One region of the Leclercia sp. LSNIH3 genome, then DNA from elsewhere that is predicted to be linked to it. Evidence: predicted binding sites of a transcription regulator. Region 1 holds the regulator's gene; each other region holds the start of a gene.
What was found. Region 1 encodes LexA, which represses DNA repair genes until DNA is damaged. Its sites were predicted from a motif close to TNCTGTATGTACATACAGNA; they were not measured.
Positions count from the first base shown of each region.

Region 1 (10,837 bases):
GCTGTCCCTGTCTCTCCAGCGATTCCGCGAGCGTGATCAGGTCAATCGGGCTGCCCGACTCCTGCAGACGCGCCATCTCGGTAAAGATATGGCGGTGCGGGCGGGTATAGAAATCGTCGGTGACAACGCGCTCGGCAACATCGTCCCAGCGTTCGTTATCCAGCATTAAACCGCCCAACACCGACTGTTCCGCTTCAATCGAGTGCGGCGGGACTTTTAACCCGGCTAACTGCGGATCGCGCTCGCGGGGCTCAGTCTGTTTGTTGAAGGGTTTATTTCCTGCCATAGTGAAGGGAGCCGAGATAGAAATGGGGTCGATATTTTACCATGATTCATCACATTTGCCCCACCCAAATGTCACTGGAGGATAAATGGCAACGCGTATTGAATTTCATAAGCACGGCGGCCCGGACGTTCTCAAAGCGGTAGAGTTTACCCCCACCGCGCCTGGCGATAACGAAGTCCAGGTCGAAAACAAAGCCATTGGTATTAACTATATCGATACCTATATCCGCGGAGGCCTTTATCCGCCCCCGGCTCTGCCAAGCGGACTGGGCACCGAAGCGGCGGGCGTAGTGGTCAAAGTGGGCAGCGCCGTTAAGCATATAAAAGAGGGCGACCGCGTGGTGTATGCGCAATCTGCCCTCGGCGCCTACAGCTCGATCCACAATGTCCCGGCAGATAAAGCCGCCATTCTGCCTGACGCCATCTCCTTTGAGCAGGCCGCCGCCTCCTTCCTGAAAGGGTTAACGGTGTTTTATCTGTTGCGTAAAACCTACGAGATCAAACCCGATGAACAGTTCCTGTTCCACGCGGCCGCAGGCGGCGTTGGGCTGATTGCCTGTCAGTGGGCAAAAGCGCTGGGCGCCAAACTGATCGGCACCGTCGGCAACGCGCAAAAGGCACAGCGCGCGCTTCAGGCGGGTGCCTGGCAGGTGATCAACTACCGCGAAGAGAGCATTGTGGAGCGGGTGAAAGAGATCACCGGCGGTAAAAAGGTGCGCGTGGTGTATGACTCGGTGGGCAAAGACACCTGGGAAGCCTCGCTGGATTGTCTGCAACGTCGCGGCCTGATGGTCAGCTTCGGTAACGCCTCCGGCCCGGTGACCGGGGTGAATCTCGGCATTCTCAACCAGAAAGGGTCGTTGTTCGCCACTCGTCCTTCGTTGCAAGGCTACATCACTAATCATGACGAACTGGTTGAGGCCAGCAATGAGCTGTTCTCATTGATTGCCAGCGGCGTCATTAAAGTGGATGTGGCGGAGGCGCAGAAATATCCGCTGGCTGATGCGCAACGGGCGCATGAAGTGCTGGAGAGCCGGGCGACGCAGGGGTCGAGTCTGCTGATCCCCTGAATAATTCATGTTGCAGGACGAAACGCTTAACCGCTTTGAACAGCGCTTGCGCTGGCCCCGAAGGGGTGAGGCCAAAGGCCGGGTAACGCGACAATTGAATGAACCCCGGGAGCTTACTCAGGTAAGTGACTGGGGTGAATGAAAGCAGTCAACGCATTTGCGGCAGGAATGATAACGGGTCAGAAAGAAATTGGGCTTCCCGGAGGAAGCCCTTTCTTTTTTTAGTTCGGCTGTATGTAGGGTACAGCACGATGAATTCTTTAACGGCGGCAATAGTGACAGATTCGATAACTAAATCCTATTCTGTTCTAAGCAATGCTGCCGTAAAAGTTGCAAGGATGTGACGAACCGCTCAATACCTTAGTAACGAAAGCGGTTATTGCGCTGATAGCGTGGGATTTTTGGCGATTTAATCGCCCGTATCGCCCACACCACCGCCACGGCCAACAGCAACCACGGCAGCAGTTTTAGCATCAGGGCAAACAGCCCGCCGATAAACATCACCGCGGTGGCAACCACCAATGCGGCAATGATCCCTAGCAGCGAGACGCCGGTTACCAACAGCATGACAAAAAATCCAATCACAAAAAGTAGTTCCAGCATGGCTCTCTCCAGTAATGCATAACAACGATACGCTGCTATGACCATTACAAGATCCGTGCCAAAAATAAGTGATTGATAGTAAATAAAAACGCCCGGCAATGCGGTGCCGGGCGTGGTGAATTTGACCAGGTTTTAGTGAAAATTATCGCTTGTCTGCCACCAGACGCAGCGCTTGCTCCAGCACCTCGATATCGGCTCCCGCTTTATGGGCGTTTTCACTCAGGTAACGACGCCACTGGCGCGCCCCCGGGATCCCCTGGAACAGACCCAGCATGTGGCGGGTCACGTGGCCCAGATAGGTGCCGTTGCTCAGCTCACGCTCAATGTAGGGGTACATTGCCCGCACCACCGCGACCGGATCGCGATCGGCGCAATCCACACCAAAGATTTCGCGATCGACCGCCGCCAGCACGCCCGGGTTCTGGTACGCCTCGCGGCCCACCATTACGCCATCCATATGCGCTAAATGCGCTTTGGCCTCGTCCAGAGACTTGATACCGCCATTGATCGACATGATCAGCTGCGGGAAATCACGCTTCAGCTGATAGACACGCGGGTAATCCAGAGGCGGGATCTCACGGTTCTCTTTCGGGCTAAGGCCAGAAAGCCAGGCTTTGCGGGCATGGATGATAAACATGTCGCACTCGCCCTTGCCGGCTACCGTGCCGATAAAGTCGCAGAGAAATTCGTAGCTGTCCTGATCGTCGATGCCGATACGGGTTTTGACCGTCACCGGAATGGAGACCACATCGCGCATCGCTTTCACGCAGTCGGCCACCAGCTGCGCATTGCCCATCAGGCAGGCACCAAACATGCCGTTCTGCACACGATCGGAGGGGCAGCCAACGTTGAGGTTGATCTCGTCATAACCGCGCTCTTCTGCCAGCTTCGCGCAGTGCGCCAGCGCGGCCGGATCGCTGCCGCCGAGCTGCAAGGCTACCGGATGCTCTTCTTCGCTGAAGGCGAGGTAGTCGCCCTTGCCATGAATAATCGCCCCGGTGGTCACCATCTCGGTATAGAGCAGAGTATGGCGCGACAGCAAACGCAGGAAGTAGCGGCAGTGTCTGTCTGTCCAGTCGAGCATCGGCGCGATGGAAAAACGGTGAGCAGGATAGATGGACGAGTTTTCTGACGACATGGCGAAATTTTAAGCATCTGGTGAAAAGGGGGCGCTACTATAGCACAGATTTGCCGGAGGCAGAGCGCCTCCGGTTCCTGTCAGAACCTCACGCTAAATTGCGCTCCGGCCCCCCAGGTTTCATCCTCGCCGACGATGCCGGTCAGATCGATATGCACGGTGTTAAAGGGGGCGAAGCCCAGCCCGCCGGTAAAGACGTTACTGTCGTTGCCCTTCACGTCACCGCGAAAGCCGCCGCGCACCGCCAGCCAGCCCAGCAGAGAGACCTCTGCCCCCGCCCCGACATACTGCGAATTTTCTTCGCTTTTGAAGCCCCGGGTTTGAGTCAGATCGCCGTCGACGCTGAGGGTTAACAGGCCGGTATGCCAGGCCACCCCCGCCGTGACCAGAGGGCGGATCTGCCAGGTATCCTGATAACTCACCTCTTGCCCGGTACGCCCGTTGAGAACGCGGATATCGTTGGTATCAATGTCGCGGGACAACAGGTTCTGCCCGCTCAGACCGACCGTCCAGTTTTCACCGAGGTCCACTGCAACGCCGACATCAACGTTAAAACTGGTATCGTCATTGCGGTAACGGCTGCTGTTAAAGTCGCTGCTGTCATAGGTATAGATGGAGGTGGTGTAGTTGTAGAGCCAGGTTTGTTGCAGCTTTGGCGTCACGCCGACCGAAATCGGCAGGCCGTTGAAATCAAACTGGCGGGCAATCGCCACGCCGTAATCAGAGACGATCGCCGCCCTGCCCTTGGCGATGGAGTTAAGGTTGCGGGTAATCACGTCACTGCCGTTTCGCGCCGCACCCAACGCCATCTGGTTGGTCATCCCCATGCTGCCCTGCAATCTCCGAAGAAAATCGATATCCTGCTGATCGATCTCCGAGCTGACGCGCGCGTGGGCATTGGCCTTAGCGACAAACGCCAGCGACAGCCCCGAGCCGGGAATACTGACGGCGATCCCTGCCCCGGCGTTGCCGTGCGCGGTTTTTCCCTCAAGAAACTCCAGCTGGTCGGCCAGACTGCCTGCGGCACCCTGAAGCTCACTGAGCGTTCCCTGCGGATCGGCCATGATCCTCGCTACGGTCAGATCGTCGATCATCTCCTGATCGGCGCGGATCTCATCGCTGATTTCGTCGATCTTATCCTGCAGATTGTCTTTATCGCTGATTTGCGCCCCCACCGAGGGAAATATAATGGCGACGTCATCTTCCGCCTGGGATTTTGCCAGCAGGGCCGGGTTGATCAATACCCCACTGCTATAATGCGCCGACGCAACGCCAGTCCCACCCATTGCATCGCCGCGTGCTTCCGTCCATGTATTTGCAGCTCCGGCCTGATTAGACAAAAGAAAAGCGGTGGCAATTCCCGCCACAGAAAATTTGAATTTTATTTTCACAGGACACCTGACTTATTGTGGGTGAATAAACCCCGGCAGCTAAATGCCGCGCAGGGGCATACGTCCTTTGTGAAAAAAGTATTAGGCGACGAATTTATCTAAACTTTCGTATTAGATAACTCGTTGATTTTCTTATCTTTTTAAATATGTATAGAACAAGAAATTATTTTTGCCCTGGTTTTCCATCATGAGGTCCAAAAAATTGCGGCGGATGATCGATCCAGCGATCTTCGCGCGTGGCGGCATATACCGGATTCAGCGGATAATAAATTCGGTTATGTTTTTTATTTGCTTCACCCACGACTAATAACCGCACATCTTCACTGGTATTATTAATAAAGGTGTGACAGACCCCCGTCCCGGCAGGAAAACCCACGCTATCCCCCGGCTCCAGCTTCCATAAATAGCCGTTGATCCAGGCTTCGGGATAACCCTCGAGCACAAAGATAAATTCCTCTTCATCGCTTTCGGCATGAGGATAAGAAGTGCGACGTCCGGGCGGCAGACGTTCGTGGTGGATACCGAGGCGGCCAAGCCCCAGCGCACGGGCCAGCGGCGCGCCAATGGAGAAACGCTCTGGGCTGTCAGGATAGGTCGAGTTGTCAGCACCTTCTACTTCACGCCAGTGTCGAATGCAGTCCGGTCTTTTCATCTTTTCATCCCCTGTGGTTTTTCGTCAGGGTAGCACACCCGGTGGATCTCGGCGTTTGGGCCAGAACATGGTAAAGTGGCGGTTTGTTATTCCACGTTATTCGAGGTGCAAAATGGAAACGACCACAATGCAGGCACTGTTAGCGCAAGCCGAAAAGCTGTGCGCGCAACGCAATGTGCGCCTGACTCCGCAGCGCCTTGAAGTGTTGCGTCTGCTGAGTCTGCAAAACGGGGCCATCAGCGCCTACGATCTGCTCGACCTGCTGCGTGAAAGCGAGCCTCAGGCCAAGCCGCCTACCGTATATCGGGCGCTCGATTTTTTACTGGAGCAGGGCTTTGTGCATAAGGTGGAATCGACCAACAGCTATGTGCTGTGCCATCTGTTCGATCAGCCGACCCACACCTCTGCGATGTTTATCTGTGACCGCTGTGGCAGCGTGAAGGAAGAGGGCGCGGAAGGGGTGGAAGATATCATGCATACCCTGGCAGCGAAGATGGGCTTTGCCCTGCGTCACAACGTGATTGAGGCGCACGGCCTGTGCCGTAACTGCGTCGAAGTGGAAGCCTGCCGCCATCAGGAAGATTGCCAGCACGATCACTCTATCCAGCTGAAGAAAAAGCCGCGCTGAGGGCAAAAAAAGGGGCGACCTGTAAGGTCGCCCTGGGCGTACATCCGTGTACCTGCGGGTATAGGTTAATTACCAGCGATAGTTGTTACGGGTTTCCCAGTCACCAACTTCTTTCTCCGCCTGGTCTTTCTCATAACCATAGCGTTCCTGAATTTTACCCACCAGCTGGTCACGTTTACCTTCGATGACGGTCATGTCATCATCGGTCAGGTCGCCCCACTGTTCTTTCACTTTACCTTTGAATTGTTTCCAGTTACCGCCGACTTGGTCTTTATTCATCATCCATTCCTCTTCGTTCGGTCGTTAAGGTTAAGTTCGTCCTGAAATACGTTTCGTGCTGGACGTGATAATAATTATAGATAAGCCTGCGGCGTTAGGTTTGTTATTCGGAATCTTTTACCATTTGGCAAGGCGAGGCCGCTATGAAAACCAGCTGCCGTTGCGCCAGTGCCTGTGCCAGATCCAGCCCAGAGACAGCCCGCGCAGGGCCAGGAACACGCTCAGGGCCAGCCACAAACCATGGTTGCCCAGCCACGGCAGGGTGAAGAGCGTCAGGCCAAACCCGGCGGCGGCCACCGCCATGCTGTTGCGCATCTCCGCCCCGCGAGTGGCACCGATAAACATGCCATCCAGCAGATAGCACCAGACGCCCACCACCGGCAGGATCACCTGCCAGATAAGATAGTGGCTCGCCAGCTCGCGCAGCTCGGGCAGTGAAGTCAGCAGGGCAATGATTTGATCGCCTGCCAGGGCATAGATGAGGGCAAAGGTAAGCGCGACCAGGCCAGACTGACGGCAGGCCGCCCGCCACACTTCCCGCAGCTGGCCGCTTTCCCGTGCGCCATAGGCCTGCCCGGAGTGCGCCTCGACCGCATAGGCGAAGCCATCCAGCGCGTAAGCGGTAAAGGTCAGCAAGGTCATCAGCACGGCGTTGACGGCAATAATCTCCGGCCCTAGCCGTGCTCCCATCACCGTCAGCGCCCCGAAGCAGAGTTGCAGCAGCAGCGAGCGCAACATGATGTCGCGATTGAGGGCCAGTAGCTTACGGATGTTGCCGCGCCAGCTCGTTTTCAGCAGCGCCAGCGAAATACCGCGCAGCGCCAATACCCGCCAGACCATCCATAAGCCGATCAGCAGGGTAGCGTATTCCGCGATAGCAGTCGCCAGGGCAGCGCCCTGCACGTTCATCTTCAGCCCCATCACCAGCCACACATCCAGCACGATATTGAGCAGGTTGCCCACCACCAGCAGGATCACCGGTGCCCGGGCATACTGCACGCCCAACAGCCAGCCGAGCAGCACCAGGTTAGCCAGCGATGCCGGGGCGCTGAGCCAACGGATCTCAAGGAAGCGCCGCGCCTGATGCAGGACGGCCTCGCTACCACCGACAATATGCAGCGCCAGATCGATAAGCGGCGTGCGCAGCAGCACAATCATTAACCCTGCGCCCAGCGCCAGGATCAGCGGCTGCACCAGTGCACGGGCCAGACGCAGCGGATCTTTCGCGCCATAGGCCTGAGCGGTAAGCCCGGTAGTGCTCATGCGCAAAAAGAGCAGCAGCATAAACAGGAAGCTGGTTGCCGTCGCGCCGATGGCGACACCACCCAGATAGACGGGCGAATCGAGATGACCAATCACCGCTGTGTCCACCAGCCCAAGCAGAGGAACGCTGATGTTGGAGACGATCATGGGAAGTGCAAGACGCCACAACGCCTTGTCTGAAGAAGTCAGGAGAGACATGGAAATGTTCGCCAGAGGCAAGAAAACCAGACTGCGACACTGCCGCAGTCTGTCAGAAAAGCATTATAACCATTCACCGTTGCGGATGACGCCAACCGCCAGGCCTTCGATGGAAAAGTTATTTTCACGCAGGTCGACAACAATCGGGGAAAACTCGCTGTTTTCCGGCAGCAGTTGCACAGTGTTACCCTGCTTTTTCAGGCGTTTAACGGTCACTTCATCATCGATACGTGCGACCACAACCTGCCCGTTACGCACGTCCTGAGTTTTATGGACTGCCAGCAGATCACCGTCCAGAATACCGATATCTTTCATCGACATGCCGCTAACACGGAGCAGAAAGTCTGCGCTCGGTTTAAACATGCCAGGATCGACCTGATAGTGGCCTTCAATATGCTGTTGCGCAAGCAGCGGTTCACCGGCGGCGACACGACCGACGAGGGGAAGACCCTCTTCCGCTTCAACCAGCAGACGAATGCCGCGAGACGCACCGGAGACAATTTCAAGTACACCCTTGCGCGCCAGTGCCTTAAGGTGCTCTTCAGCGGCATTTGGAGAACGGAAGCCCAGACGCTGCGCGATTTCTGCACGCGTCGGCGGCATACCCGTCTGGCCGATATGATCCCTAATGAGATCAAACACCTCTTGCTGCCTGGTCGTTAACGCTTTCATTCCGCCCCCTGGGTGTATATACAGTTATGCTGTGAGTATATACAGCTAAAGGTGATTTTGGAACCACAAACCGCATAAAAAACCAGAGACTTTTGCGGTTTCTGAAGGCTTATCGTAAATGTCCCCAAAGCAGCGTGACCCAGGTAAACAACGCAACGATAATCGCCATCAGCACTGCGGCAGAACCCATATCTTTCGCCCGGCCCGACAGCTCGTGAAAATCAGTGCCGATACGGTCTACTACCGCCTCGATCGCACTGTTCAGAATTTCGACTATCATCACCAACATCACCGAGCCAATCAGTAATACGCGGGTGATGGGATCCACATCCAGCCAGCAGGCAATAATAATCGCCGCGATGACAGCAACACCCTCCTGGCGAAATGCGGCTTCATTGATCCAGGCAGCACGGATGCCTTTCCATGAATAGCCGGCAGCTTTAATGATTCGGGTTAACCCAGTGGTATTATTGGCCATTAAAAGAAACCTTTCTTCGAAAATAGCGTCAGAAACGGTGGTTTAAGCGCCCTGCGCAGCCACCGGAAGTATGACGGGTAACAACAGAAATTTTGCGCGCTTTCTGTTATCCTTGCGCCGCAATTGCATTTTTAACCAGAGGCTTTACATCGTTTATGTCTGGCTGGCCACGAATTTACTACAAATTACTTAATTTACCATTAAGCGTCCTGGTAAAAAGCAAGTCTATTCCGGCGGTTCCTACGCTGGAGTTAGGACTCGATAACTCGCGTCCTATTATGTACGTTTTGCCTTATAACTCGAAGGCCGACTTGCTGACGCTGCGCGCCCAATGTCTGGCGCACGATCTCCCCGATCCGCTGGAGCCGCTGGAGATCGACGGCACCCAACTGCCGCGCTACATCTTTATCCACGGTGGCCCTCGCGTGTTCACCTGGTACACACCGAAAGAAGAGTCGATCAAGCTGTTCCATGATTACCTCGATCTGCACCGCAGCAACCCGCTGCTGGATGTGCAGATGGTGCCCGTGTCGGTCATGTTTGGCCGTCGTCCGGGGCGCGATAAAGGCGAAGAGAATCCGCCGTTGCGTATGCTCAACGGGGTGCAGAAATTTTTCGCCGTCAACTGGCTTGGCCGCGACAGCTTTGTCCGTTTTTCACCGTCAGTTTCACTGCGCCGCATGGCCGATGAACACGGTACGGATAAGACCATCGCCCAGAAGCTGGCACGTGTGGCGCGCATGCACTTTGCCCGTCAGCGTCTTGCCGCGGTAGGCCCACGCCTGCCTGCTCGCCAGGATCTGTTTAACAAGCTGCTGGCCTCAAAAGCCATTGCCCGTGCCGTCGAAGACGAAGCGCGCAGCAAAAAAATCTCCCACGAGAAGGCGCAGCAAAACGCCATCGCCCTGATGGAAGAGATTGCGGCCAACTTCTCCTACGAGATGATCCGCCTTAGCGACCGTATCCTGAGCTTTACCTGGAACCGTCTCTATCAGGGGATTAACGTGCACAACGCCGAGCGTGTGCGGCAGCTTGCCCACGACGGCCATGAGATTGTCTATGTACCCTGCCACCGCAGCCACATGGACTACCTGCTGCTCTCGTATGTGCTCTATCACCAGGGGCTGGTGCCGCCGCATATCGCTGCGGGTATCAACCTCAACTTCTGGCCAGCAGGCCCGATCTTCCGCCGTCTGGGTGCGTTCTTTATTCGCCGTACCTTTAAAGGTAACAAGCTCTACTCTACCGTGTTCCGCGAGTATCTGGGCGAGCTGTTCAGCCGTGGCTATTCGGTGGAATACTTCGTGGAAGGCGGCCGTTCCCGTACCGGGCGTTTGCTCGATCCTAAGACTGGCACTCTTTCGATGACCATTCAGGCGATGCTGCGTGGCGGTACGCGTCCAATCACCCTGGTGCCGATTTACATCGGTTACGAGCACGTGATGGAAGTGGGCACCTACGCCAAAGAGCTGCGCGGCGCCACCAAAGAGAAAGAGAGCCTGCTGCAGATGCTGCGGGGCCTGAGCAAGCTGCGTAACCTCGGCCAGGGGTATGTGAACTTCGGCGAACCTATGCCGCTGATTACCTACCTGAATCACCGTGTGCCGGAGTGGCGTGAGTCCATCGACCCGATCGAAGCAGTGCGTCCGGCCTGGCTGACGCCAACGGTTAACGCCATTGCCGCCGATCTGATGGTGCGCATTAACAACGCCGGTGCGGCCAACGCCATGAACCTGTGTTGTACCGCCCTGCTTGGCTCTCGCCAGCGTTCGCTTACCCGCGAGCAGCTGACCGAGCAGCTCGACTGCTACCTGAACCTGTTGCGCAACGTGCCGTACGCGGAAGACGCCACGGTGCCGACCGCCAGCGCCAGCGAGTTGCTTGAGCACGCGCTGCAGATGAACAAGTTTGAGGTCGAGAAGGACACCATCGGCGATATCATCATTCTGCCGCGCGAGCAGGCGGTGCTGATGACCTATTACCGCAACAACATTGCGCATATGCTGATGCTGCCTTCGCTGATGGCGGCCATCATCACCCAGCATCGCCAGATCACCCGTCAGGCGCTCCTGGAGCATGTCACCGCCCTTTACCCGATGCTGAAAGCCGAGCTGTTCCTGCGCTGGAACAACGACGAGCTGGCCGAGGTGCTGGATAAGCAGATTGAAGAGCTGACCCGC
Region 1 covers NZ_CP026387.1:2,132,705-2,143,541, forward strand. Annotated here, with positions in the region: gene dnaB (replicative DNA helicase) at 1-286, opposite strand, end outside; gene C3F35_RS10340 (quinone oxidoreductase) at 372-1,355, shown strand; gene pspG (envelope stress response protein PspG) at 1,716-1,958, opposite strand; gene dusA (tRNA dihydrouridine(20/20a) synthase DusA) at 2,101-3,096, opposite strand; gene C3F35_RS10355 (conjugal transfer protein TraF) at 3,177-4,487, opposite strand; gene C3F35_RS10360 (cupin domain-containing protein) at 4,651-5,139, opposite strand; gene zur (zinc uptake transcriptional repressor Zur) at 5,252-5,767, shown strand; gene C3F35_RS10370 (CsbD family protein) at 5,837-6,046, opposite strand; gene dinF (MATE family efflux transporter DinF) at 6,188-7,507, opposite strand; gene lexA (transcriptional repressor LexA) at 7,571-8,179, opposite strand; gene C3F35_RS10385 (diacylglycerol kinase) at 8,289-8,657, opposite strand; gene plsB (glycerol-3-phosphate 1-O-acyltransferase PlsB) at 8,813-10,837, shown strand, end outside.

Region 2 (10,837 bases), 630 kb from region 1:
CATGACATCGCCAATCACACCCGGACGGCTGCCGGCGGCGATGATGGTGTCGATACCCGCGCGGCACGCGACGTCGGCGGCCTGGAGCTTTGTGCCCATCCCGCCGGTGCCGAGGCCAGAGACGCTGTCGCCTGCAATGGCACGCAGCGCATCGTCGATGCCTTTTACATCGGTGATCAGTTCGGCTTGCGGGTTAGTGCGAGGGTCTGCGGTAAACAGCCCCTGTTGATCGGTGAGCAGCAGCAGCTTATCGGCCCCTGCCAGAATAGCGGCCAGCGCCGACAGGTTATCGTTGTCGCCAACCTTAATTTCTGCGGTGGCGACCGCATCGTTTTCGTTAATGACCGGAACGATGTTGTTATCCAGCAGCGCGCGCAGGGTATCGCGGGCGTTGAGGAAACGCTCGCGATCTTCCATATCGGCGCGGGTCAGCAGCATCTGTCCGACGTGAATGCCGTAGATAGAGAACAGCTGTTCCCAGAGTTGAATCAGGCGGCTTTGTCCGACGGCTGCCAGCAGCTGCTTGGAGGCAATGGTCGCGGGGAGTTCGGGATAACCCAGATGCTCACGTCCGGCGGCAATCGCCCCGGAGGTGACAATCACAATACGGTGCCCTGCGGCATGAAGCTGTGCGCACTGGCGTACCAGTTCGACAATGTGGGCGCGATTAAGGCGGCGCGATCCGCCTGTTAACACACTGGTGCCGAGTTTTACCACCAGCGTCTGGCTGTCACTCATGATTCTCTGCCGTTCAACAATAAGGGAAATGAAATCAATCAGACTTTTTATCAGGACTGGGGCCGGTTGCCAACCGCCTTAACGCTCAGGCTACCACTTTGTTGCGCGGGATCAGGAAGCGTAGCGGCAAAGGTTGACACTTTTATTACTGAAATAAAAAAACACAGTAATTTAAACTTATTCTGTATTTGTCATAAAACGTTCACTTCATAACGTTAAAACCCTTCCTGTTTTTTCACGGAACAAAAGCTTGAGCTTACTGTTCAGCGAATATTAGCGCGTTTATAAGAAACCAGGATTGAAAATGAAAAAGAGTACTCTGGCATTAGTGGTAATGGGCATTGTGGCATCTTCATCTGTACAGGCAGCCGAAGTATTTAATAAAAACGGCAATAAACTGGACGTGTACGGTAAAGTGAAAGCAATGCATTATCTCAGCGATGATGATGCCAAAGATGGTGACCAAACTTATGCGCGTTTCGGCTTTAAAGGCGAAACCCAAATTAACGAACAGCTGACCGGCTATGGCCGTTGGGAAGCTGAATTTTCCGGCAATAAAGCTGAAAGCGACGCGACACAGAAAACCCGTCTGGCCTTCGCCGGTATCAAGCTGAAAGACTTCGGTTCATTCGACTACGGTCGTAACCTCGGCGCCCTGTATGACGTCGAAGCCTGGACTGATATGTTCCCGGAATTCGGCGGTGACTCCTCTGGACAGACCGACAACTTCATGACCAAACGCGCCAGCGGTCTGGCGACCTACCGTAATACCGACTTCTTCGGCGCCATTAATGGCCTGGACCTGACCCTGCAATATCAGGGTAAAAACGAAGGCCGCGAAGCGAAGAAACAGAACGGCGACGGCTTCGGTACGGCTCTGAGCTATGATTTCGGCGGCAGCGATTTTGCCATCAGCGGCGCCTACACCAACTCTGACCGCACCAATGCCCAGAACCTGCTGGCACGTGGCGAAGGTGAAAAAGCCGAAGCCTGGGGCACCGGTCTGAAATATGACGCGAACAACCTCTACCTGGCAACCATGTATACCGAGACGCGTAATATGACGCCAATCTCCGGTGGCTTCGCCAATAAAGCGCAGAACTTCGAAGCGGTTGCACAATATCAGTTTGACTTTGGTCTGCGCCCATCTCTGGGTTATGTCCAGTCTAAAGGCAAGGATATTGAAGGCATCGGTGATGAAGATATCGTGAAATATATCGACGTCGGCGCGACCTATTATTTCAACAAAAATATGTCGGCCTTTGTTGATTATAAAATCAACCAGATTGATGACGATAATAAACTGGGCGTGAGCAGCGATGATATCGTTGCCCTGGGCATGACCTACCAGTTCTGATTTCGCGAAATAAAAAACCCGGCGCGGTATGGCCGGGTTTTTTATTGTCTGTTTTTACGCCAGGCGTTAAGCGGTCAGCTTAACCGGTTCGTTGGTAAAGTCGTCAGCAGGTTCGAGTTTCAGATCGAACGTCGCCAGCAATGTACGGGCTTTCTCGTGGAATTCACGCAGGGTATGCTCAAGGCGCTGGACCACTTCAGGATCCTTAATCGCCATCGCCTGCCAGTGGCCCTCTTTATCGAACAGGCCAAACTGGTAGTTATAGGTGAAGCGTGACGCTTCGGCTTCCATTTCCATCCACCATCCCCAGAATTCGCGCTTTTCCGGCGCTGGCTTTACGTTAACGCACACGGCCAGGCAGTCGAAAAAAAAGCGATTCTCTTCGCACTGCTCTTCGCGGATGTAGGGGCCAAGAGCCATAAACTTCTTGATCATTCTACTTTTCGGATGTCCACTCGGTAACGTCATTGCGATCTCCTTTTATGAAGCCACTGTTGTACCAAACCTCAAGAAATTAGCAATCTCTTAACACAGTCTCTGATGGATCCAACGCGCAATCTGTTGTAATGCCTTGTCAAAATTTTCATACACCGGACTAAACGGCACCTCCAGCAGCTTACCCTCGACAGATGACGAGGTGATTAAGCGTGACTCCTCTTCCGGGCTGAAGGGATCGTTTTTCCAGAAGCCCGAAAGCATCGGCGTCGGGCAGCGACGACCCAGCAATCCCTGCGTTTTCAGGGAGTAGCGATTGAGTTCCACGCGCAGCGCCTCATCGGAGGCATCGTGCATGCCCAGGCTGCTGGCCAGTACATCAAGATACATTTCCGGCACGCGGCCCTGTCGTGCGGGTTCGCTTAACAGCGCATGCACCACCGGCCCGAGGCAGGCCACCGCTTTCAGGCGTGAGGATTCCAGATAGGCCAGACGCACGGCGACGTTAGCGCCAAAGCGGAAGCCAAACGCCGCCACCCGGGTGTGATCCACCCACGGATTTTGCTCCAGCGATTTCAGGGCATGCTGGTGGAGCAAGCTGGAATCCTGAGTCAGTTTCCATTTTGACGAGAAGCCAATCGACGGCATGTCGAGCGTCAGCATCGCCAGCCCCTTCGGCGCCAGGTAGCGTTCATACAGGCTGTAGTAATCGGTTTGCAGCGAGTCGAGGCCGCCACACATCATCACCGTCGGGAAGGGGCCGTCGCCTGGAGGTGTATGCAGGAAGCCGGTCACCGCCGGACCGCCGGGAATGGTAAAGGTGAGTTCGCGCATCTGACCCGGCAGATGCTGGGCCGCTTCCTGGTAAGCACGGTTCGCCAGCGCCTGCGCCTGCTCCGCCAGTTCATCGCCTTTCAGGTGTGGGTAAGCCGCGATGCTGTAGAGGTTACAGGCATGCAGCCAGTGCTTGCCGCTTAACAGGGGATCGTCTTCCTGGCTCGCCTTTTGCTGCCAGATCATCGCCTGTTTTGCCCACTCGTAGATCCAGTTGCCGCCGCGATAGCCCACCACCGTGTCGTACAGATCGTCGTCTGTCCGTTCGGCCTGGCTCATTACGATACGCGCCTGCACATCCAGAATTTCACGGGGATCGATGCCGCGCCAGATCCACATCAGACGGTTGACCATGCGATACCAGTGCGGGACGTTTTTGCCATCCAGCGCCGATTGCACGGCCGGTTGTACGCCACTGTTAAAGCGACGAACCAGCGTCGAGGTTTCCGGATGTTTGAATTTGGGCTTGAAGAGAATTTCGCTGAGATTCGCCTGGGACATTGCGCGCTGCCTCTTAAGATACGTCAGAGGGCATCATTGTAACGCGACAACGGCGAAAAAAATAACGCCCGGCATCACCGGGCGTTAAAAATGTAGGGATTAGCGGCCTGAAATCGGTGGGACGAAAACGACGCCCATATCCCATGGCTGTTCGATCCAGGTATCCTGCGGGATATCAATTACATAATCGTCAACCAGTGGTTTACCTGCTGGCTTAGCGAAGATGGTGACGAAATGCGCTTTAGGATACATTTCGCGGATGGCCACTGCCGTACCGCCGGTATCAACCAGATCGTCAATCACGATGAAACCTTCACCATCGCCTTCGGCGCGTTTCAGCACTTTCAGCTCACGCTGGTTGTCATGGTCGTAGCTGGAGATGCATACGGTATCGACATGGCGAATACCCAGCTCACGTGCCAGCAATGCCCCCGGTACCAGGCCACCGCGGCTAACAGCGATAATGCCTTTCCACTGTTCGGATGGCATCAGGCGTGCAGCCAGTTTACGTGCATGAATCTGCAACATGTCCCAGGTGACGATGTATTTTTCGCTCATGTGAATTGTCCCAGCCTGTTTATATACGGCTTAAAAAGTGTTCGAGGGGGAAAATGGTTGCGCGAGATTATAGAGATCTGAAGCACTAAAAACCAGTGCTAAGCGGTTCCGCCCGGAGTTTTTACTTGCTTACCCCTACCAGCCGACAGAGAAAGTGGTATTCTCGAACCCACCTCGCAAGTCTGACTTGTGGTAACTCTAAACCTGCTAACCCCGTGACCTGCAACATTGTCTGCAGGCTCTCGACAAGGAGACTTACTGTGTCTGAACTGTCTCAATTATCGCCACAACCGCTGTGGGATATTTTTGCCAAAATCTGCTCAATTCCTCACCCGTCTTATCACGAAGAACAGCTTGCCGAACACATCATGGGCTGGGCGAAGGAAAAAGGGCTGCACGCCGAACGCGACCAGGTTGGCAACATTCTGATCCGTAAACCGGCCACCGCCGGGATGGAAAACCGTAAACCGGTTGTGCTGCAGGCGCACCTGGACATGGTTCCACAGAAGAACAACGACACCGTACACGATTTCACCAAAGATCCGATTCAGCCGTACATCGACGGCGAGTGGATTAAAGCCCGCGGCACCACTCTGGGTGCGGATAACGGTATCGGTATGGCCTCTGCGCTGGCGGTGCTGGCAGACGATGGCGTTGAGCATGGTCCACTAGAAGTACTGCTGACCATGACCGAAGAAGCCGGTATGGATGGCGCCTTTGGTCTGCAACCGAACTGGCTGCAGGCGGATATCCTGATCAATACCGACTCCGAAGAGGAAGGCGAAATCTACATGGGTTGCGCGGGCGGTATCGACTTTATCTCCACGCTGCCGCTGACCCGCGAAGCGATCCCGGCAGGCTTCCAGACCTTCAAGCTGACGCTGAAAGGGCTGAAGGGCGGCCACTCCGGCGGTGATATTCACTTAGGTTTAGGCAATGCCAACAAGCTGCTGGCCCGTTTCCTGGCTGGCCACGCTGCCGAGCTGGATCTGCGTCTGGTGGATTTCAACGGCGGTACGCTGCGTAACGCAATCCCACGCGAAGCTTTCGCCACCGTGGCCGTTGCCGCAGACAAAGCCGATGCGCTGAAAAAGCTCGCTACCGTTTATCTCGATATCCTGAAAAACGAACTGGAAGCGAAAGAGAAGAACCTGACCGTGGTGCTGGAAGCTGTCACAACGGATAAAGCTGCACTGACTGAAGAGTCGCGTGATCGCTTTGTTCAACTGCTGAACGCGACCCCGAACGGCGTGATCCGCAACTCTGACGTGGCGAAAGGCGTGGTTGAAACCTCCCTGAACGTCGGCGTGGTGACCATGGCTGACGACAGCGCAGAGATCATCTGCCTGATCCGCTCCCTGATCGACAGCGGTAAAGATTATGTGGTGAGCATGCTGGAATCGCTGGGCAAACTCTCTGGTGCGCAAACCAACGCCAAGGGCAGCTACCCGGGCTGGCAGCCAGACGCAAGCTCACCGGTGATGGCGCTGGTGCGTGAAACTTATCAGCGTCTGTTCAACAGCACGCCGAACATTCAGGTGATCCACGCGGGTCTGGAGTGCGGTCTGTTCAAGAAACCGTACCCGGATATGGATATGGTTTCCATCGGGCCAACCATTACCGGTCCGCACAGCCCGGATGAGCAGGTGCATATCGAAAGCGTGGGCCATTACTGGACCCTGCTGACGGAACTGCTGAAAGCGATCCCGGCGAAGTAATCCGCCGACAGTTGCCCGGCGGCACTGCGTTTGCCGGGCCTGAGGGTCACACATCGTATCAGGCCCGGTAAGCGTGAGCGCCACCGGGCTTTTTTACAGCCCCAGCACCAGCTGCCGCTCAAGCTGCGGATCCAGCAGAGTGACATGTAACCCCACCAGCCGTACTCCCCGCCCTGCCCGACGCTCTTCCCAGGTTTTCTTGGCGGTCGCAATCAAATCCTCTTTGTTCAGCCGCGGCCAGACGTGTTCCTGGGTGGTTTGCTGGAAGTCGTTAAACTTGAGTTTTACCCCCTGGCGGGCAATCAGCAGATCCGGTTTGACCTTTGCCAGTCGACGCTCAAGCTCCGGGTAAAGCTGCCCGACGATAATGGCTTCGCAGTCTGCCCAGTCGTGAATATCCTCGGCCAGTGTCCGTTCAACGCCCACGGATTTACGCAGCCGCTCGCTGTTAACGTTGCGCTCATCAATGCCCTGGCTCCGCTCCCACAGCACCCGGCCAAACTTACCGAAGCGCTTAAGCAACATGCTCAGATCGCTGTTCTGTACATCTCCGCAGGTTCGCAGCCCCATGTTCTCCAGCTTTGCCGCAGAGACTTTCCCCACGCCGGGGATCTTGCCGAGCGGCAGCGTTTTGATAAACGCTGGCACCTCATCCGGGGTGATGACGTACTGGCCGTTGGGCTTATTGAGATCCGAGGCGATTTTGGCGAGAAATTTTACCGGCGCAATGCCCGCCGAGGCGGTGAGCTGTAATTCATCGAAAATCTTCTGGCGGATCTCCTGGGCCATCAGCGTGGCAGAGCCGTGACAGTGCAGGCTGTCGGTGACATCCAGATAGGCTTCGTCCAGCGACAGAGGCTCAATCAGAGAGGTGTAGCGGGAAAAAATCTCGCGGATATGGTGGGACGCTTCTTTGTAGGCCTCGAAACGTCCGGGTAATAAGGTCAGGTGCGGGCACAGTTTTAACGCCATTGCGGTCGGCATGGCGCTGCGCACGCCAAACTTACGTGCCGGGTAGTTGGCCGTGCTGATCACCCCGCGCTGCACACGGCTGCCGCCAATGGCAATGGGGATATCCCGCAGCGCCGGGTTGTCGCGCATCTCTACCGCAGCGAAAAAACAGTCCATATCGACATGGATTATCTTGCGCATCATCGTCACCACACCTGTAATTATGCACAGTATAACAAAGTGCAAAAAATGCGTCAGCAGATTTACCGTCTCACTCCTGTCATTAAAGCGTGGTACAAGAATACGCCATCAAGCATTTACAACTCATTGAATTACATGATTTAAAATGGAAAATTATTCATGAAAAAAATGATTATCGCCTCACTTGTGCTCACCACCTCCGCCTGGGCCAGCCCACAAATGATTGCTCACCGTGGAGGAACCGCCGACGCGCCGGAGAATACCCTTCCGGCGATCCAGCTGGCGCTGGAAAACCGCGCTCAGGCTATCTGGGTCACCGTGCAGCTCAGCCGTGACGGTGTGCCGGTGCTTTATCGTCCCAGCGATCTCAGCGCATTAACCACAGCAAAGGGAAAGATCTCGCAGTACACCCAAGCGGAGCTGGCGACAGTTGATGCCGGGGCTAAATGGAAAGAAAAGGTCGCCGGGAGCACAATTCCAACCCTGAAAGCGGTGCTTGAACGCTGGCCTGACACCCCGTTTTACATCGATATTAAATCTCCCGACGCCGATCCGGCTGAGATGGGTAAACAGCTTCTTAGCGTGCTGAAAGAGACCAACGGCCTGACGCGTGTTCGCGTATATTCCACAGAGGATCGCTATCTGGATGCGCTGCCTGCGGAAGTGCCGCGCTTTGTCACCCGCAGTGAAACACGCACCCGGCTGGCGAATATCTCACTGAACCACGTTTGCCAGACGCCGGCAAAGAAAATGGATGCGTACTGGTACGGGCTGGAACTGAATCGCAAGGTAGAGGTGGTGGAGAAATTCACGCTGGGGGATGGTATCTCCCCGGCAACCCTGACGTGGGATAAGGAGGCGATGGACTGTTTCCGTTCTCAGGGAAATGCCCATGTGATCCTGCTCGGTGTTAACTCCGCAGAGGATTACCAGAAAGCACAAGCATTGGGGGCTGACGGCGTGATGGTGGATTCGCCCGCGCAGGCCAGCGCCTGGCTTAAGTAAAAAAGCAGGCCGCTGTCGCGGCCTGTATTATTCAGAGGATCCGGTTCTGCTGGCGTTGCGCTTCTCGTGCAATACGCTTTTTACGCGCGTCGCACGGCTCCGGGCAATCGCAGACTTTTTCCATCCCCAGCGAGGAGATGCCGCCGCAGCTGCCCTGAATGCTTTTGCGCTTAATCAACCAGCCGAGCGACATGCCAAACACCACCAGCACAAACATCGCAAAGGTCAGCAAGAAGGTCATCATCATCAGCCTCCAAAATCATCCAGCATGATGTTCTCATCCTCTACACCGAGATCCTGCAACATTTTGATGACAGCGGCGTTCATCATCGGCGGCCCGCACATGTAGAACTCGCAGTCTTCCGGGGCGGCATGATGTTTGAGATAGTTTTCATACAGCACGTTATGAATGAACCCGGTATAACCGGTCCAGTTGTCTTCCGGCAGCGGATCGGAGAGCGCAATGTGGAAGCTGAAGTTCGGGTTGTCGCGCGCCAGCTGTTCGAACTCCTCCTGATAGAACATTTCACGCAGCGAACGGGCGCCGTACCAGAAGCTGATCTTACGCTGACTGCCCAGGCGCTTAAGCTGATCAAAAATGTGCGAGCGCATCGGCGCCATCCCGGCGCCCCCGCCGATAAAGACCATTTCGGCGTCGGTCTCTTTGGCAAAGAACTCACCAAACGGACCGGAGATGGTGACCTTATCACCCGCTTTCAGCGACCAGATATAAGACGACATGATCCCCGGCGGCGCATCCGGTACGCCCGGCGGCGGCGTGGCGATACGCACGTTGAGCATGATGATGCCCCTCTCTTCCGGGTAGTTGGCCATGGAGTAGGCGCGCAGCGTCGGCTCTTTGACCTCAGAGACAAAGCGGAACAGGTTGAATTTATCCCAGTCACCGCGGTACTCGTCAGGAACGTCAAAGTCTTTGTACGCGACAGTATGCGCCGGGCATTCAATCTGAATGTAGCCGCCCGCACGGAACGGCACATCTTCGCCATCGGGAACGCGCAGCTTCAGCTCTTTAATGAAGGTGGCTTTGTTATCGTTGGAGATAACTTCACACTGCCACTTTTTCACGCCGAAGATCTCCTCCGGCAGTTCAATCTTCATGTCCTGGCGCACCGCCACCTGACAGGCCAGACGACAGCCCTCTTTCGCCTCACGCTTGCTAATGTGCGACAGCTCGGTCGGCAGAATATCCCCGCCGCCCTCTTTGACCGTGACCCGGCATTGCCCGCAGGAACCGCCGCCGCCGCAGGCAGAAGAGATAAAAATGCCATTGCCGGAAAGCGTGTTCAGCAGCTTGTCACCTGCAGGGGTGCGGATCTGCTTATCCGCCTCATCGTTAATCTCGATGATCACATCGCCGGAGTTCACCAGCTTTGACCGCGCCACCAGAATCAGCCCTGAGAGCACCAGCACGATCAACGTGAACATCACTACGCCAAGTATAATTTCCATCTATTTTGCCCTTACAGCTGCACACCGGAGAAGGACATAAAGCCCAGCGCCATCAGCCCGGTGGTGATAAAGGTGATCCCTAAGCCGCGCAACCCGGCCGGCACGTTGGCATACTTCATTTTTTCGCGCAGACCCGCCATCGTCACGATGGCAAGCATCCACCCAATACCAGAGCCGAAGCCGTACACCACCGACTCGGTAAAGTTGTAATCACGTTGTACCATAAACGACACGCCGCCGAAGATGGCGCAGTTCACGGCGATCAACGGCAGGAAGATCCCCAGCGCCGTGTAGAGTGACGGGAAGTATTTATCAAGGATCATCTCAAGGATCTGCACCAGCGCCGCAATGACGCCAATGAAGGTGATGAAGTTGAGGAAGCTCAGATCAACCCCGTCAACCAGCGCACCGTCGCGCAGCACCAGGTTAAAGACCAGGTTGTTAATCGGAACCGACAGCCCTAACACCACCGTGACGGCAACGCCCAGCCCGAAGGCGGTCGATACCTTTTTAGACACGGCAAGGAACGTACACATGCCGAGGAAAAACGCGAGCGCCATGTTTTCAACAAACACCGCCCGCACAAACAAACTCAGGTAATGAGCCATTGTCGGTTACTCCTTTTCCTGCTGCTCAGGGCGCCAGGTTCTCACCGCCCAGATCAGCAAACCGATAATGAAGAACGCGCTGGGGGCCAGCAGGAACAGACCGTTCGGCAGATACCAGCCACCGTTTTGCACGGTATCCAGTACGGTGATGCCAAACAGCTTGCCGCTACCGATCAGCTCACGCAGGAAACCGACCGTCAGCAGGATCACGCCATAGCCGAGACCGTTGCCGATCCCATCCATAAAGCTGGCCAGCGGCGGCATCTTCATGGCATAGGCCTCTGCGCGTCCCATTACGATGCAGTTGGTGATAATCAGGCCGACAAACACCGACAGCTGCTTTGAAGTTTCGTAGGCAAACGCCCGCAGCAACTGATCCACCACGATCACCAGCGAGGCGATAATCGCCATCTGCACGATGATGCGCACGCTGTTGGGGATGTGATGGCGGATCATCGAGA
Region 2 covers NZ_CP026387.1:1,503,681-1,514,517, forward strand. Annotated here, with positions in the region: gene proB (glutamate 5-kinase) at 1-738, opposite strand, end outside; gene phoE (phosphoporin PhoE) at 1,043-2,095, shown strand; gene crl (sigma factor-binding protein Crl) at 2,162-2,563, opposite strand; gene frsA (esterase FrsA) at 2,621-3,865, opposite strand; gene gpt (xanthine phosphoribosyltransferase) at 3,965-4,423, opposite strand; gene pepD (cytosol nonspecific dipeptidase) at 4,684-6,141, shown strand; gene dinB (DNA polymerase IV) at 6,235-7,293, opposite strand; gene C3F35_RS07365 (glycerophosphodiester phosphodiesterase family protein) at 7,453-8,298, shown strand; gene nqrM ((Na+)-NQR maturation NqrM) at 8,330-8,545, opposite strand; gene nqrF (NADH:ubiquinone reductase (Na(+)-transporting) subunit F) at 8,545-9,768, opposite strand; gene nqrE (NADH:ubiquinone reductase (Na(+)-transporting) subunit E) at 9,780-10,376, opposite strand; gene C3F35_RS07385 (NADH:ubiquinone reductase (Na(+)-transporting) subunit D) at 10,383-10,837, opposite strand, start outside.
Region 2: the regulator LexA is predicted to act here: its motif matches at 7,306-7,325, upstream of dinB (DNA polymerase IV).

Region 3 (10,837 bases), 2.0 Mb from region 1:
GCACTTTACGCAGCTCAACGTTAAAGGTTTCGCTGCTGACGCTGTACATCCCGTAGGTCGGTGGACAGTAGAGTACTGCGTCTTTACCCGGCTCGCAGAAGGCGCGGATCAGCAGTTCAATGCCTTCATCAGCGCCGCGGCTGACCAGCACCTGCTCAGGTTGTACACCGGCATAGGCCGCATAGTTTTCAATGACCGCTTTCGGCTGACATTCCGGGTAGCGGTTCAGCGTCTGCTGGCTCAACGCGAAATGAACGGCGGTAGGGAATTCATTCGCGTTCAGCCACACATCGCCGTTACCACCCAGGCGGCGGGCAGACTGATAGGGGGTCAGGGCGCGAACGTTCTCGCGGGCTAACTCTTCAATACTCATGCTTGCTCCTTCAGGGCGGCAACGCGCAGCGTTACGGCATTTTTGTGGGCAGTCAGCCGTTCGGCTGCGGCCAGCGTTTCAATCGTTGCGGCAAGAGAGGCGAAGCCCTCACGGGAAAGCTCCTGCACGGTCATGCGCTTCTGGAAATCCGCCAGCCCCAGACTGGAACAGGTAGAGGTATAACCGTAGGTCGGCAGCACATGGTTAGTGCCGGAGGCGTAATCACCTGCGGATTCCGGTGACCAGTCGCCAAGGAACACCGAACCGGCGCTGGTGATACTGTCGACCAGCTCACGGGCGTTGCGGGTTTGAATGATCAGGTGCTCCGGGCCATAGAGATTGGAAATGGCGATACACTGCGCCAAATCCCGGGCGACGATCAGACGGCTGGCAGAGAGCGCCTGGCGAGCAGTATCGGCACGCGGCAGATCGGCAAGCTGACGCTCGACCGCTTCACCCACCCGTTTTGCCATACCGGCATCAGGCGTCAGCAGGATCACCTGCGAATCCGGGCCGTGTTCTGCCTGGGAAAGCAGGTCCGAGGCCACGAAATCCGGCGTCGCGCCGCTGTCGGCAATGACCAGCACTTCAGAGGGGCCAGCCGGCATATCGATAGCCGCACCGTCCAGCCGCTGGCTGACCTGACGTTTCGCTTCGGTCACAAAGGCGTTACCCGGACCAAAGATTTTATCCACTTTAGCGATGGACTCCGTACCCAGCGCCAGGGCGGCAATGGCCTGTGCCCCGCCGACTTTGAAAATCTCCTGAACGCCGCAGAGTTGCGCCGCATAGAGGATCTCATCGGCAATCGGCGGTGGAGAGCAGAGCACCACCTTGCGACATCCGGCGATACGCGCCGGGGTGGCAAGCATCAGCACCGTAGAGAACAGCGGTGCGGAACCGCCTGGAATATATAAACCCACCGAGTCAACCGGACGGGTCACCTGCTGGCATCGCACACCCGGCAGGGTTTCCACATCCACAACGGGCAGGGCTTGCGCGCGGTGGAAGGTGTCGATGTTGTTGACCGCCACCGCCATCGCCTGCTTAATGTCATCGCCCAGGCGGTTACAGGCGTCCGTGATTTCCTGCTCGCTCACCTTCAGCGCACCGACTTCGGTTTTGTCGAATTTGGCGCTGTATTCCCGCAGGGCATCGTCGCCACGGGCTTTCACATTGTCCAGAATCTCAGCCACGGTACGGGTAATGCTTTCGGACGCAGAGATAGCCGGGCGCATCAGCAGGTCGCGCTGTTGTTTCGCGCTACAGGTGTTCCAGTCGATAACGGTGTTAAAGGTCATGGTGGTTACTCCATCATCTTCTCAATTGGCAACACCAGAATCGAACTGGCACCCAGCGCTTTCAGTTTTTCCATGGTTTCCCAGAACAGGGTTTCGCTGCTGACCATATGCATCGCCACGCGCTGCTGATCCCCCGCCAGCGGCAGAATGGTTGGACGCTCGGCACCTGGCAGCAGGGCAATAACCTCATCCAGACGCTCAGTCGGCGCATGCATCATGATGTATTTCGATTCGCGGGCCTGGATCACCCCCTGAATACGGGTCAACAGACGGTCAATCAGCTGCTGCTTGGCTTCCGGCATCTCGCCGTCGCGCTGGATCAGGCAGGCTTTAGAGCGGTAGATCACCTCAACTTCGCGCAGGCCGTTGGCTTCCAGGGTCGCGCCGGTGGAGACCAGATCGCAGATTGCGTCAGCCAGACCGGCGCGCGGTGCCACTTCGACAGAGCCGTTGAGCAGGCAGGATTTAAACTGGACCCCTTTCTGATCGAGATAACGCTTCAGCAGGTGAGGGTAGGAGGTGGCGATACGCTTGCCATTCAGTGCAGCCGGGCCGTCCCATGCTTCGTCAGCAGGGGTTGCCAGCGACAGGCGGCAACCACCAAAATCGAGACGGCGCAGCGTAAAGTAGCGTGGGTCTTCGCCCTGTGCGCGGCGGGTGAGGAGTTCTTCTTCCAGCACGTTCTCGCCAATGATGCCCAGATCCACCACGCCGTCCATTACCAGCCCCGGAATGTCATCGTCACGCACGCGCAGAATATCAATCGGCATATTCTCTGCCAGCGCAATCAGGCGCTGAGTGTGCAGGTTGATTTTGATGCCGCAGCGCGCCAGCAGTTCGCGTGAATCGTCGCTAAGACGACCTGATTTCTGCATAGCTATGCGTAAACGTGAATTATCTAACATTGTCGGTTCCTCATGATCCTGTTGTAACTTGCCTGAACACGGTCCAAAAAAAAGGCCCCGGAAGGCGATCTTCCGGGGGCTTTTTCTTGCGTTCATGCACCGCTGGAAGATCTAACTGTCTTCCAGCACACATCGCCTGAAAGACTAGTCAGGATGATGGTGATGATGGTGGTGTTTAAATTGAACGCGTGTCATAAAATTCTCGATGAATGCTTATTCATGTGATGTTGTTTAACCTAAACCACTTACGCTACATAAAGCAAGGGCTTTTTTTAATCATTAAACGATTTCATATTGGTGCTATCAATTGTCAGTTGCGCATGGCTGGCGTAGCCTTAAAGCAGAGGCGTAAACGTCAGGAGAAAACGCATGAAAAAGGTCGCAATTGTCGGTCTGGGATGGCTTGGAATGCCGCTGGCCATGTCGTTGCTGTCACGGGGCTGGCAGGTCACCGGCAGTAAAACTACCGTGGATGGGGTCGAGGCGGCGCGGATGTGCGGCATCGAGAGCGTTGAATTGCGCCTGGAGCCAGAGTTAGTGTGTGACACCGACGATCTGGATACGCTAATGAGTGATGTGGATGCGCTGGTGATTACCCTGCCGGCACGCCGCACCGGGCCGGGTGAGAATTATTATCTGCAGGCCGTACAGGAAATTGTCGACAGTGCCCTCGCGTACCATATTCCCCGCATTATTTTCACCAGCTCCACCTCGGTATATGGCGATGTGGACGGCACCGTGAAAGAGAATATGCCGCGCCAGCCGGTGACGGCAAGCGGGCGGGTTTTAAAAGAGCTGGAAGACTGGCTGCACAATTTACCGGGTACCCAGGTAGATATATTACGGCTGGCGGGGCTGGTGGGGCCGGGGCGCCATCCTGGTCGCTTTTTTGCCGGAAAATCAGCGCCTGACGGCCAACATGGCGTCAATCTGGTGCATCTTGAAGATGTGATCGGCGCAATTACCCTGCTATTACAGGCTCCAAAGGGCGGGCACATCTATAATATATGTGCGCCCTCTCATCCAACACGCAGTACATTTTATCCGGTGATGTCGCGTCAGCTTGGCCTGGCGCCGCCGCACTTCCACGATGCCCCGGGAGAGGGGAAGGGCAAATTGATTGATGGGAACCGCATCTGTCATGAACTGGGATTTGAGTATCTCTTTCCCGATCCGCTGGTTATGCCTATGGAGTAATGCCGCTGGCGGAGCGTAAGCGCACCACAAGGGGGTGAGCATGAAACCGCTGCTGGATGTCCTTATTATCCTTGATGCACTGGAAAAAGAGGGGAGCTTTGCTGCGGCCTCGGCAAAGCTCTTTAAAACTCCTTCGGCACTCAGCTACACCGTTCATAAGCTCGAAAGCGATCTTAATATTCAGATCCTTGACCGTTCCGGCCACCGGGCGCGCTTTACCCGCACCGGACAAATGCTGCTGGAAAAAGGGCGTGAGGTACTGCATACGGTACGTGAGCTGGAAAAGCAGGCCGTCAAACTGCATCAGGGCTGGGAAAACGAACTGATTATTGGGGTCGATGATACATTCCCCTTTTCCCTGCTTGCACCGCTCATCGAAGCCTTTTACGAACGACACAGCGTTACCCGCCTGAAGTTTATCAATGGCGTGCTGGCTGGCTCCTGGGAGTCGCTGGTGCAGGGGCGAGCGGATATTGTCGTCGGCGCGCTGCTTGAGCCGCCGCAATTAAGTGATTTTGGCTTTGCCTGTCTCGGGCACCTGGAACAGGTGTTCGTCATTGCACCACACCATCCCCTGGCCCAGGAGCCAGAGCCGGTTAACCGGCGAGTGATCAAAAATTATCGCGCCATCGTGGTGGGTGACATTTCATTACCAAGCTGTGCGGCCTCTTCGCAGTTACTGGACGATCAGGAAGCCATCACGGTATTTGATTTTAAAACCAAGCTGGAGCTGCAAATTAGCGGCTTAGGCTGCGGTTATCTGCCACGTTATTTAGCCCAGCGCTATATTGAAAGCGGAGCGCTAATAGAGAAACAGGTTATCGCGCAATCCAGTTATGATTCCGTATGGATAGGCTGGAATGAGCAGACAGCCGGGCTTGCCAGTGCATGGTGGCGACAAGAAATTTTAGCAAATAGTGCTATTGCTGCCGTTTATGCGCAGGGTGCGGCTGAAAAATCAGGTGAATAATAAAAAATTTAACTTTAGGATGCCTTCCGATCTCTTGCATTTTAACTATCATTTAGGGAAAATGCGCCGCAGCAAACATGGAATAATCGACGATATAAAAGGCGTCGATTATTTTTTTTTGCATGTAAGAAAACCATTAAATCCAAGAGGCCGGGCTTCGTACCGGATAGATATTTACTAAAATCCGACAGTTGTTGTCGCTGAGGAAGAAAGAAATGGGGCAATTTTTCGCTTACGTGGCGGTATTCACCGTAAAGGAGAATAACTATGTCGCTTAACGCAACTCCAAAAACCTCTCGCGTGGAATTACGTAAAACGCTTACGTTAATTCCGGTTGTTATGATGGGCCTTGCCTATATGCAGCCGATGACGCTGTTCGATACGTTTGGTATCGTTTCAGGCCTCACTGACGGTCACGTTGCAACGGCGTATGCCTTTGCGCTGATCGCGATCCTCTTTACCGCGCTGAGCTACGGCAAGCTGGTTCGCCGCTTCCCGTCCGCAGGCTCTGCGTACACCTATGCTCAGAAATCCATTAGCCCGGCTGTCGGCTTTATGGTGGGCTGGTCATCTCTGCTGGACTACCTGTTCATGCCGATGATCAACATTCTGCTGGCAAAAATTTATTTTGAAGCGCTGGTGCCTTCCGTACCGTCGTGGATCTTCGTTGTAGCGCTGGTGGCCTTTATGACCATCTCTAACCTGCGCAGCATCAAGACCGTTGCCAACTTCAACACCCTGATTGTTATCCTGCAGATGGGTATTGTGGCGGTTATCGTTGGTCTGATCATCTACGGCGTTTCTCACGGTGAAGGCGCAGGTACGCTGACCAGCACCCGTCCGTTCTGGTCTGAAGGCGCACATGTGGTGCCGATGATCACCGGTGCGACGATCCTGTGCTTCTCGTTCCTCGGCTTCGACGGTATCTCTTCTCTGTCAGAAGAGACCAAAGACGCTGAGCGTGTGATTCCGCGCGCGATCTTCCTGACGGCATTAATTGGCGGCATCATCTTTATCGGTGCCTCTTACTTCCTGCAGCTGTACTTCCCGGATATCTCTCGCTTCAAAGATCCGGATGCATCGCAGCCAGAAATCATGCTGTATGTTGCCGGTAAAACATTCCAGTGGGGCGTGCTGATCTTCTCCAGCGTTACCGTTCTGGCATCCGGTATGGCAGCGCACGCGGGTGTTTCCCGTCTGATGTATGTGATGGGCCGTGATGGCGTGTTCCCGACTCGCTTCTTCGGTTATGTCCATCCAAAATGGCGTACCCCGGCGTGGAACGTGCTGCTGGTCGGTGCGATTGCGCTGCTGGCCATCAACTTTGACCTGGTTACCGCGACGGCGCTGATTAACTTCGGTGCGCTGGTTGCCTTTACCTTTGTTAACCTCTCCGTGATCTCTCAGTTCTGGATCCGTGAGAAGCGCAACAAAACGCTGAAAGACCACTTCAACTACCTGGTTCTGCCGGTATGTGGTGCGCTGACTGTCGGTGCGCTGTGGATCAACCTGGAAGAAAGCTCTATGGTTCTGGGTCTGATCTGGGGTGGTATTGGCCTGATTTACCTGGCTTGCGTAACCAAAAGCTTCCGCAACCCGGTTCCTCAGTACGAAGACGTTGCGTAACAATACTCAGGCCCGGCACCTATAGCGCCGCCGGGCAAAGAAAAAAAGCCGGAGACATCGCCTCCGGCTTTTTTGTTTTCTCAGGTCACACAATTTCCTGCGCATATTGATACAGCGCTTTCAACAGCATTTGCTTCTCAGCATTGCCTTCATACTCGCCGTAAAGCATCTCAAGCTCCTGCGCGTAAGCCTGCAGATATTCCGGGGTAAACACATTGCGGCGATGCTGCAACCAACGCTCCTGCTCGGCCTCATCCAGCGTGCCGGGGAAATTACGCGCCCGGTAGTTAAAGATAAGTTTGTTAATACGTTGATCGGCAAAGGTGATATCCAGCGCGGGCAGATTACGGGGATCGGTCTTTAGAACGATATTCATGGCAGAGCGGTCAGCGTCGCTGAAAAAGCCGTTGTAGAGTTGGGCATCAACGTTATCTGACGGAACGAACGGCTCCGCTTCAGCAAAAATCGCCACCACTTTTTCCCGTACCTGCGGGTTCTCCCGCAGCCGTTTCAGGTTATCCAGACAGTGCTGACGGTCAATCCCCAGCCGTTCGGCATCTTCCGGGCGCAGGGTATTGGCAGGGGCCAGCACCGGACACTTATTGATATGCACCAGCTTCACCGGCACGGCAGCAGCGTCGCCCAGCGCCTCTTTCGGGGTGTACAGCCGTTCGCGAAGGGCATCGCTCTCCAGCGTCAGCAATGGCGTAATATCCCCCGCCAAATCCACCATAATGACTGCATTACGGTTTTCCGGGTGCCAGGCCAGCGGAGCTACCCAACTGGTATTTCCGCGCCAGGCACCAAACATCCCGGAGATATGCATCAGTGGCTTCATCTGCGGCACGTCAATCAGGGTGGTCAGTTTTTGTTTACTGCGATGGCTGAGCAGGTACTCAAACAGCTTCGGCTGCCGGGTCTTCACCAGCTTCGCCATAGCGATAGTGGCGTAGACATCCGCCATCGCGTCATGGGCATTACTGTGTTCAATGCCGTTTGCGCGGGTCAGATGTTCAAGACGGAAGCTGGGCAGCCCATCTTCATTGTCGGGCCAGACGATCCCCTCCGGGCGCAGGGCATAGCAGGCGCGCATAACGTCCAGCAGATCCCAGCGCGAATTCTTGTTTTGCCAGCTCCAGGCATAGGGATCGTAGAAGTTGCGGTAAAAAATATGCCGGGTCACTTCGTCATCGAAGCGCACGTTGTTGTAGCCCACCACGCAGGTGTTGGGCACGGTAAACAGGTCATGAATGCGACGGGCGAACTCTGCTTCATTCACCCCTTTTTCACGGGCTTCCTGCGGGGTGATGCCGGTGACCATCACTGCGCCGGGCTGAGGCAAATAGTCATCGGCGGGTTTGCACCAGAATACCTCCGGCTCACCGATGATATTGAAATCAGCATCGGTGCGTATCGCGGCAAACTGGGCAGGGCGATCCAGCGAGGGGCTGGTGCCAAAGGTTTCGTAATCGTGGAATAAAAATGTAGGCAGCGCGACGGAGTCAGACACCAGTAATACCATCCTGTTTATGAGTGACCCCCTTATGGTAAACCATCCAGCCTGGCACGCCGAAGGAAAAGCACCCTAAGCCTGCAAATTTGCGAGACACCGTCCGGGAAAAACGTGCGTGCTGTCACAATTTTTTGCAATTATTCCAGGTATCAAGCGGAAAACTTCCGTAAAAAGGTCAACGATTTTAAATGACTGAGGATATACCGTTGAAACGCCGTCTGTTTATTGCTGTTTCTTTACTCACTTTGAGCATTTCTTCCGCGCTGGCTGCCGACCCGATTAATTATGCGCCGCAGCCGCCAGCTATCCAGGCCGGTTCCTGGGTACTGATGGATTATACGACGGGGCAGATTTTAACGGCGGGCAACGAACATCAGCAGCGCAATCCAGCCAGCCTCACCAAGTTGATGACCGGCTACGTGGTGGATCGCGCTATCGACAGCCATCGCATCACCCCGGACGATATGGTCACGGTCGGTCAGGATGCCTGGGCCAAGGGGAATCCGGTTTTTGACGGCTCCTCGCTGATGTTCCTGAAGGCGGGCGAGCAGGTTTCGGTGCGTGACCTTAGCCGCGGCCTGATTGTCGATTCCGGCAACGACGCCTGTGTGGCGCTGGCCGATTATGTGGCGGGCGGGCAGCCGCAGTTCGTGAACATGATGAATGATTACGTTAAAAAGCTGAATTTGCGCGATACCCATTTTGAAACCGTGCACGGTCTGGATGCGCCGGGCCAGCACAGTTCGGCGTACGACCTGGCGGTACTCTCCCGGGCCATCATCCACGGAGAGCCAGCGTTCTATCACATGTACAGCGAGAAAAGCCTGACGTGGAACGGCATCACCCAGCAGAACCGTAACGGCCTGCTGTGGGATAAGTCGCTTAACGTCGATGGCCTGAAAACCGGTCACACTTCCGGCGCTGGTTTCAACCTGATTGCCTCTGCTGTGGACGGTCAGCGTCGCCTGATTGCCGTCATTATGGGGGCTGAAAGTCCGAAAGGGCGCGAGGATCAAGCGCGCAAGCTTCTGCACTGGGGACAGCAAAACTTCGATACCGTGCAGATCCTGCGTAACGGTAAGCAGGTAGGCATCGAGCGGATCTGGTACGGCAATAAAGAACAGATTTCGCTGGGAACCGACCAGGACTTCTGGCTGGCCCTGCCGAAGGCAGAGTTGCCGAATATTAAAGCCAAATATGTGCTGGATAAAAAAGAGCTGGAAGCGCCGATTGCCGCGCATCAACGGGTTGGTGAGATCGAACTCTACGATCGCGATAAAGTGGTCGCCCACTGGCCGCTGGTGACGCTGGAAAGCGTAGGGAAAGGCGGGATGTTTTCACGTCTGAGCGACTATCTTCACCATAAAGCCTGACGGCTGAAGGAGCAGGCTGGCGACTGTGCGAGACTGCTCGCATAATGAACAGGTCATTATTGTTAAACCGCTTTTCTCTGCATTACAGTGTATGTATATACAGTAACCAATCGGAGGCAGCATGGACTACAGCATCAAGCACCAGAATAAACGCAAAATCGCCGGTTTTCATATGGTTGGCCCCTGGGAGCAAACGGTAAAGCAGGGTTTTGAGCAACTGGTGATGTGGGTCGATGGCCGACAGATTCAGCCGCTGGAGTGGGTGGCGGTTTATTATGATAATCCTGATGAAGTGCCAGCCGAAAAGTTACGCTGCGGCACGGTTGTCACCGTGCCGGACGATTTCGTTATCCCCGCTAACAGCGAAGGGGTGATCCTTACCGAAGTGGCAGAAGGCGAGTACGCGGTTGCCAGCGCCCGCGTTGAGAACCATGACTTCGCCACCCCGTGGAACCTTCTTTTTGATAGCCTGCTTGAAGATGTCGATTACCAGATAGCGCCGAAACCCTGCTTTGAACGTTACCTGAATGACGGTAATGCCGATGGCTACTGGGATATCGAAATGTTTATTCCGGTACAACACCGGGTCGCATAACCCCGCACATATTCCCACTGTTTACAGGGTTTTTCTGCCGGGTTATCACCGCTCCGGCAGAAAACACAGTACAATCAGGATTTGCCGTAATGCTGGAGAGCGTGTGCGTCCCGACAAATCTCTAACGCCTTTTGAAATCAGACTGTATCGCCATTACCGCATCGTACACGGCTGCCGTATCGCGCTGGCGTTTATCCTCACCTTTTTACTGGTGCGTCTGCTGGACGTGCCGGAAGGGACCTGGCCGCTGATTACCCTGGTGGTAATCATGGGGCCCATCTCCTTCTGGGGTAACGTGGTGCCACGCGCGTTTGAGCGTATTGGCGGCACCATTCTTGGCTCGGCGCTGGGGCTGATTGCCCTGAAGCTGGAGCTTTTCTCCCTGCCGCTGATGCTACTGTGGTGCGCGGCAGCGATGTTCCTTTGCGGCTGGCTGGCGCTCGGCAAGCGGCCTTATCAGGCGCTGCTTATTGGTATCACCCTTGCGGTGGTGATCGGCGCGCCAACCGGGGATATGCATACCGCATTGTGGCGAAGCGGCGACGTGATCCTCGGCTCCCTGTTAGCGATGTTGTTTACCGGGATCTGGCCGCAGCGGGCGTTCCTGCACTGGCGTATCCAGATGGCGAACTACGTCACCGCTTTTAACCGGGTTTATCAGGCGGGCTTTTCTCCCAACCTGGTTGAACGCCCGCGTCTGGAAAAACATCTGCAAACCATCCTCAATGACGTGGTAAAAATGCGCGGCCTGATCACGCCAGCCAGCAAAGAGACCCATATCCAGAAATCTATCTTCGAAGCCATCCAGACCGTCAGCCGCAACCTGGTCTGTATGCTGGAGCTGCAAATCAACGCCCATTGGGCGTCACGTGCCAGTCATTTTGTGATGCTGAATGCCCGGACTTTAAAAGAGACGCAGCAGATGACGCAGCAGACGCTGCTCACCATCGCCCATGCGCTCTACGAAGGCAATCCGCAGCCCAT
Region 3 covers NZ_CP026387.1:4,146,007-4,156,843, forward strand. Annotated here, with positions in the region: gene hisC (histidinol-phosphate transaminase) at 1-373, opposite strand, end outside; gene hisD (histidinol dehydrogenase) at 370-1,674, opposite strand; gene hisG (ATP phosphoribosyltransferase) at 1,680-2,579, opposite strand; His leader region at 2,625-2,748, opposite strand; gene hisL (his operon leader peptide) at 2,724-2,774, opposite strand; gene C3F35_RS20020 (SDR family oxidoreductase) at 2,949-3,776, shown strand; gene C3F35_RS20025 (LysR family transcriptional regulator) at 3,817-4,746, shown strand; gene yoeI (membrane protein YoeI) at 4,962-5,024, shown strand; gene C3F35_RS20035 (APC family permease) at 5,014-6,372, shown strand; gene sbcB (exodeoxyribonuclease I) at 6,458-7,882, opposite strand; gene dacD (serine-type D-Ala-D-Ala carboxypeptidase DacD) at 8,086-9,258, shown strand; gene sbmC (DNA gyrase inhibitor SbmC) at 9,380-9,853, shown strand; gene C3F35_RS20055 (FUSC family protein) at 9,957-10,837, shown strand, end outside.
Region 3: the regulator LexA is predicted to act here: its motif matches at 9,344-9,363, upstream of sbmC (DNA gyrase inhibitor SbmC).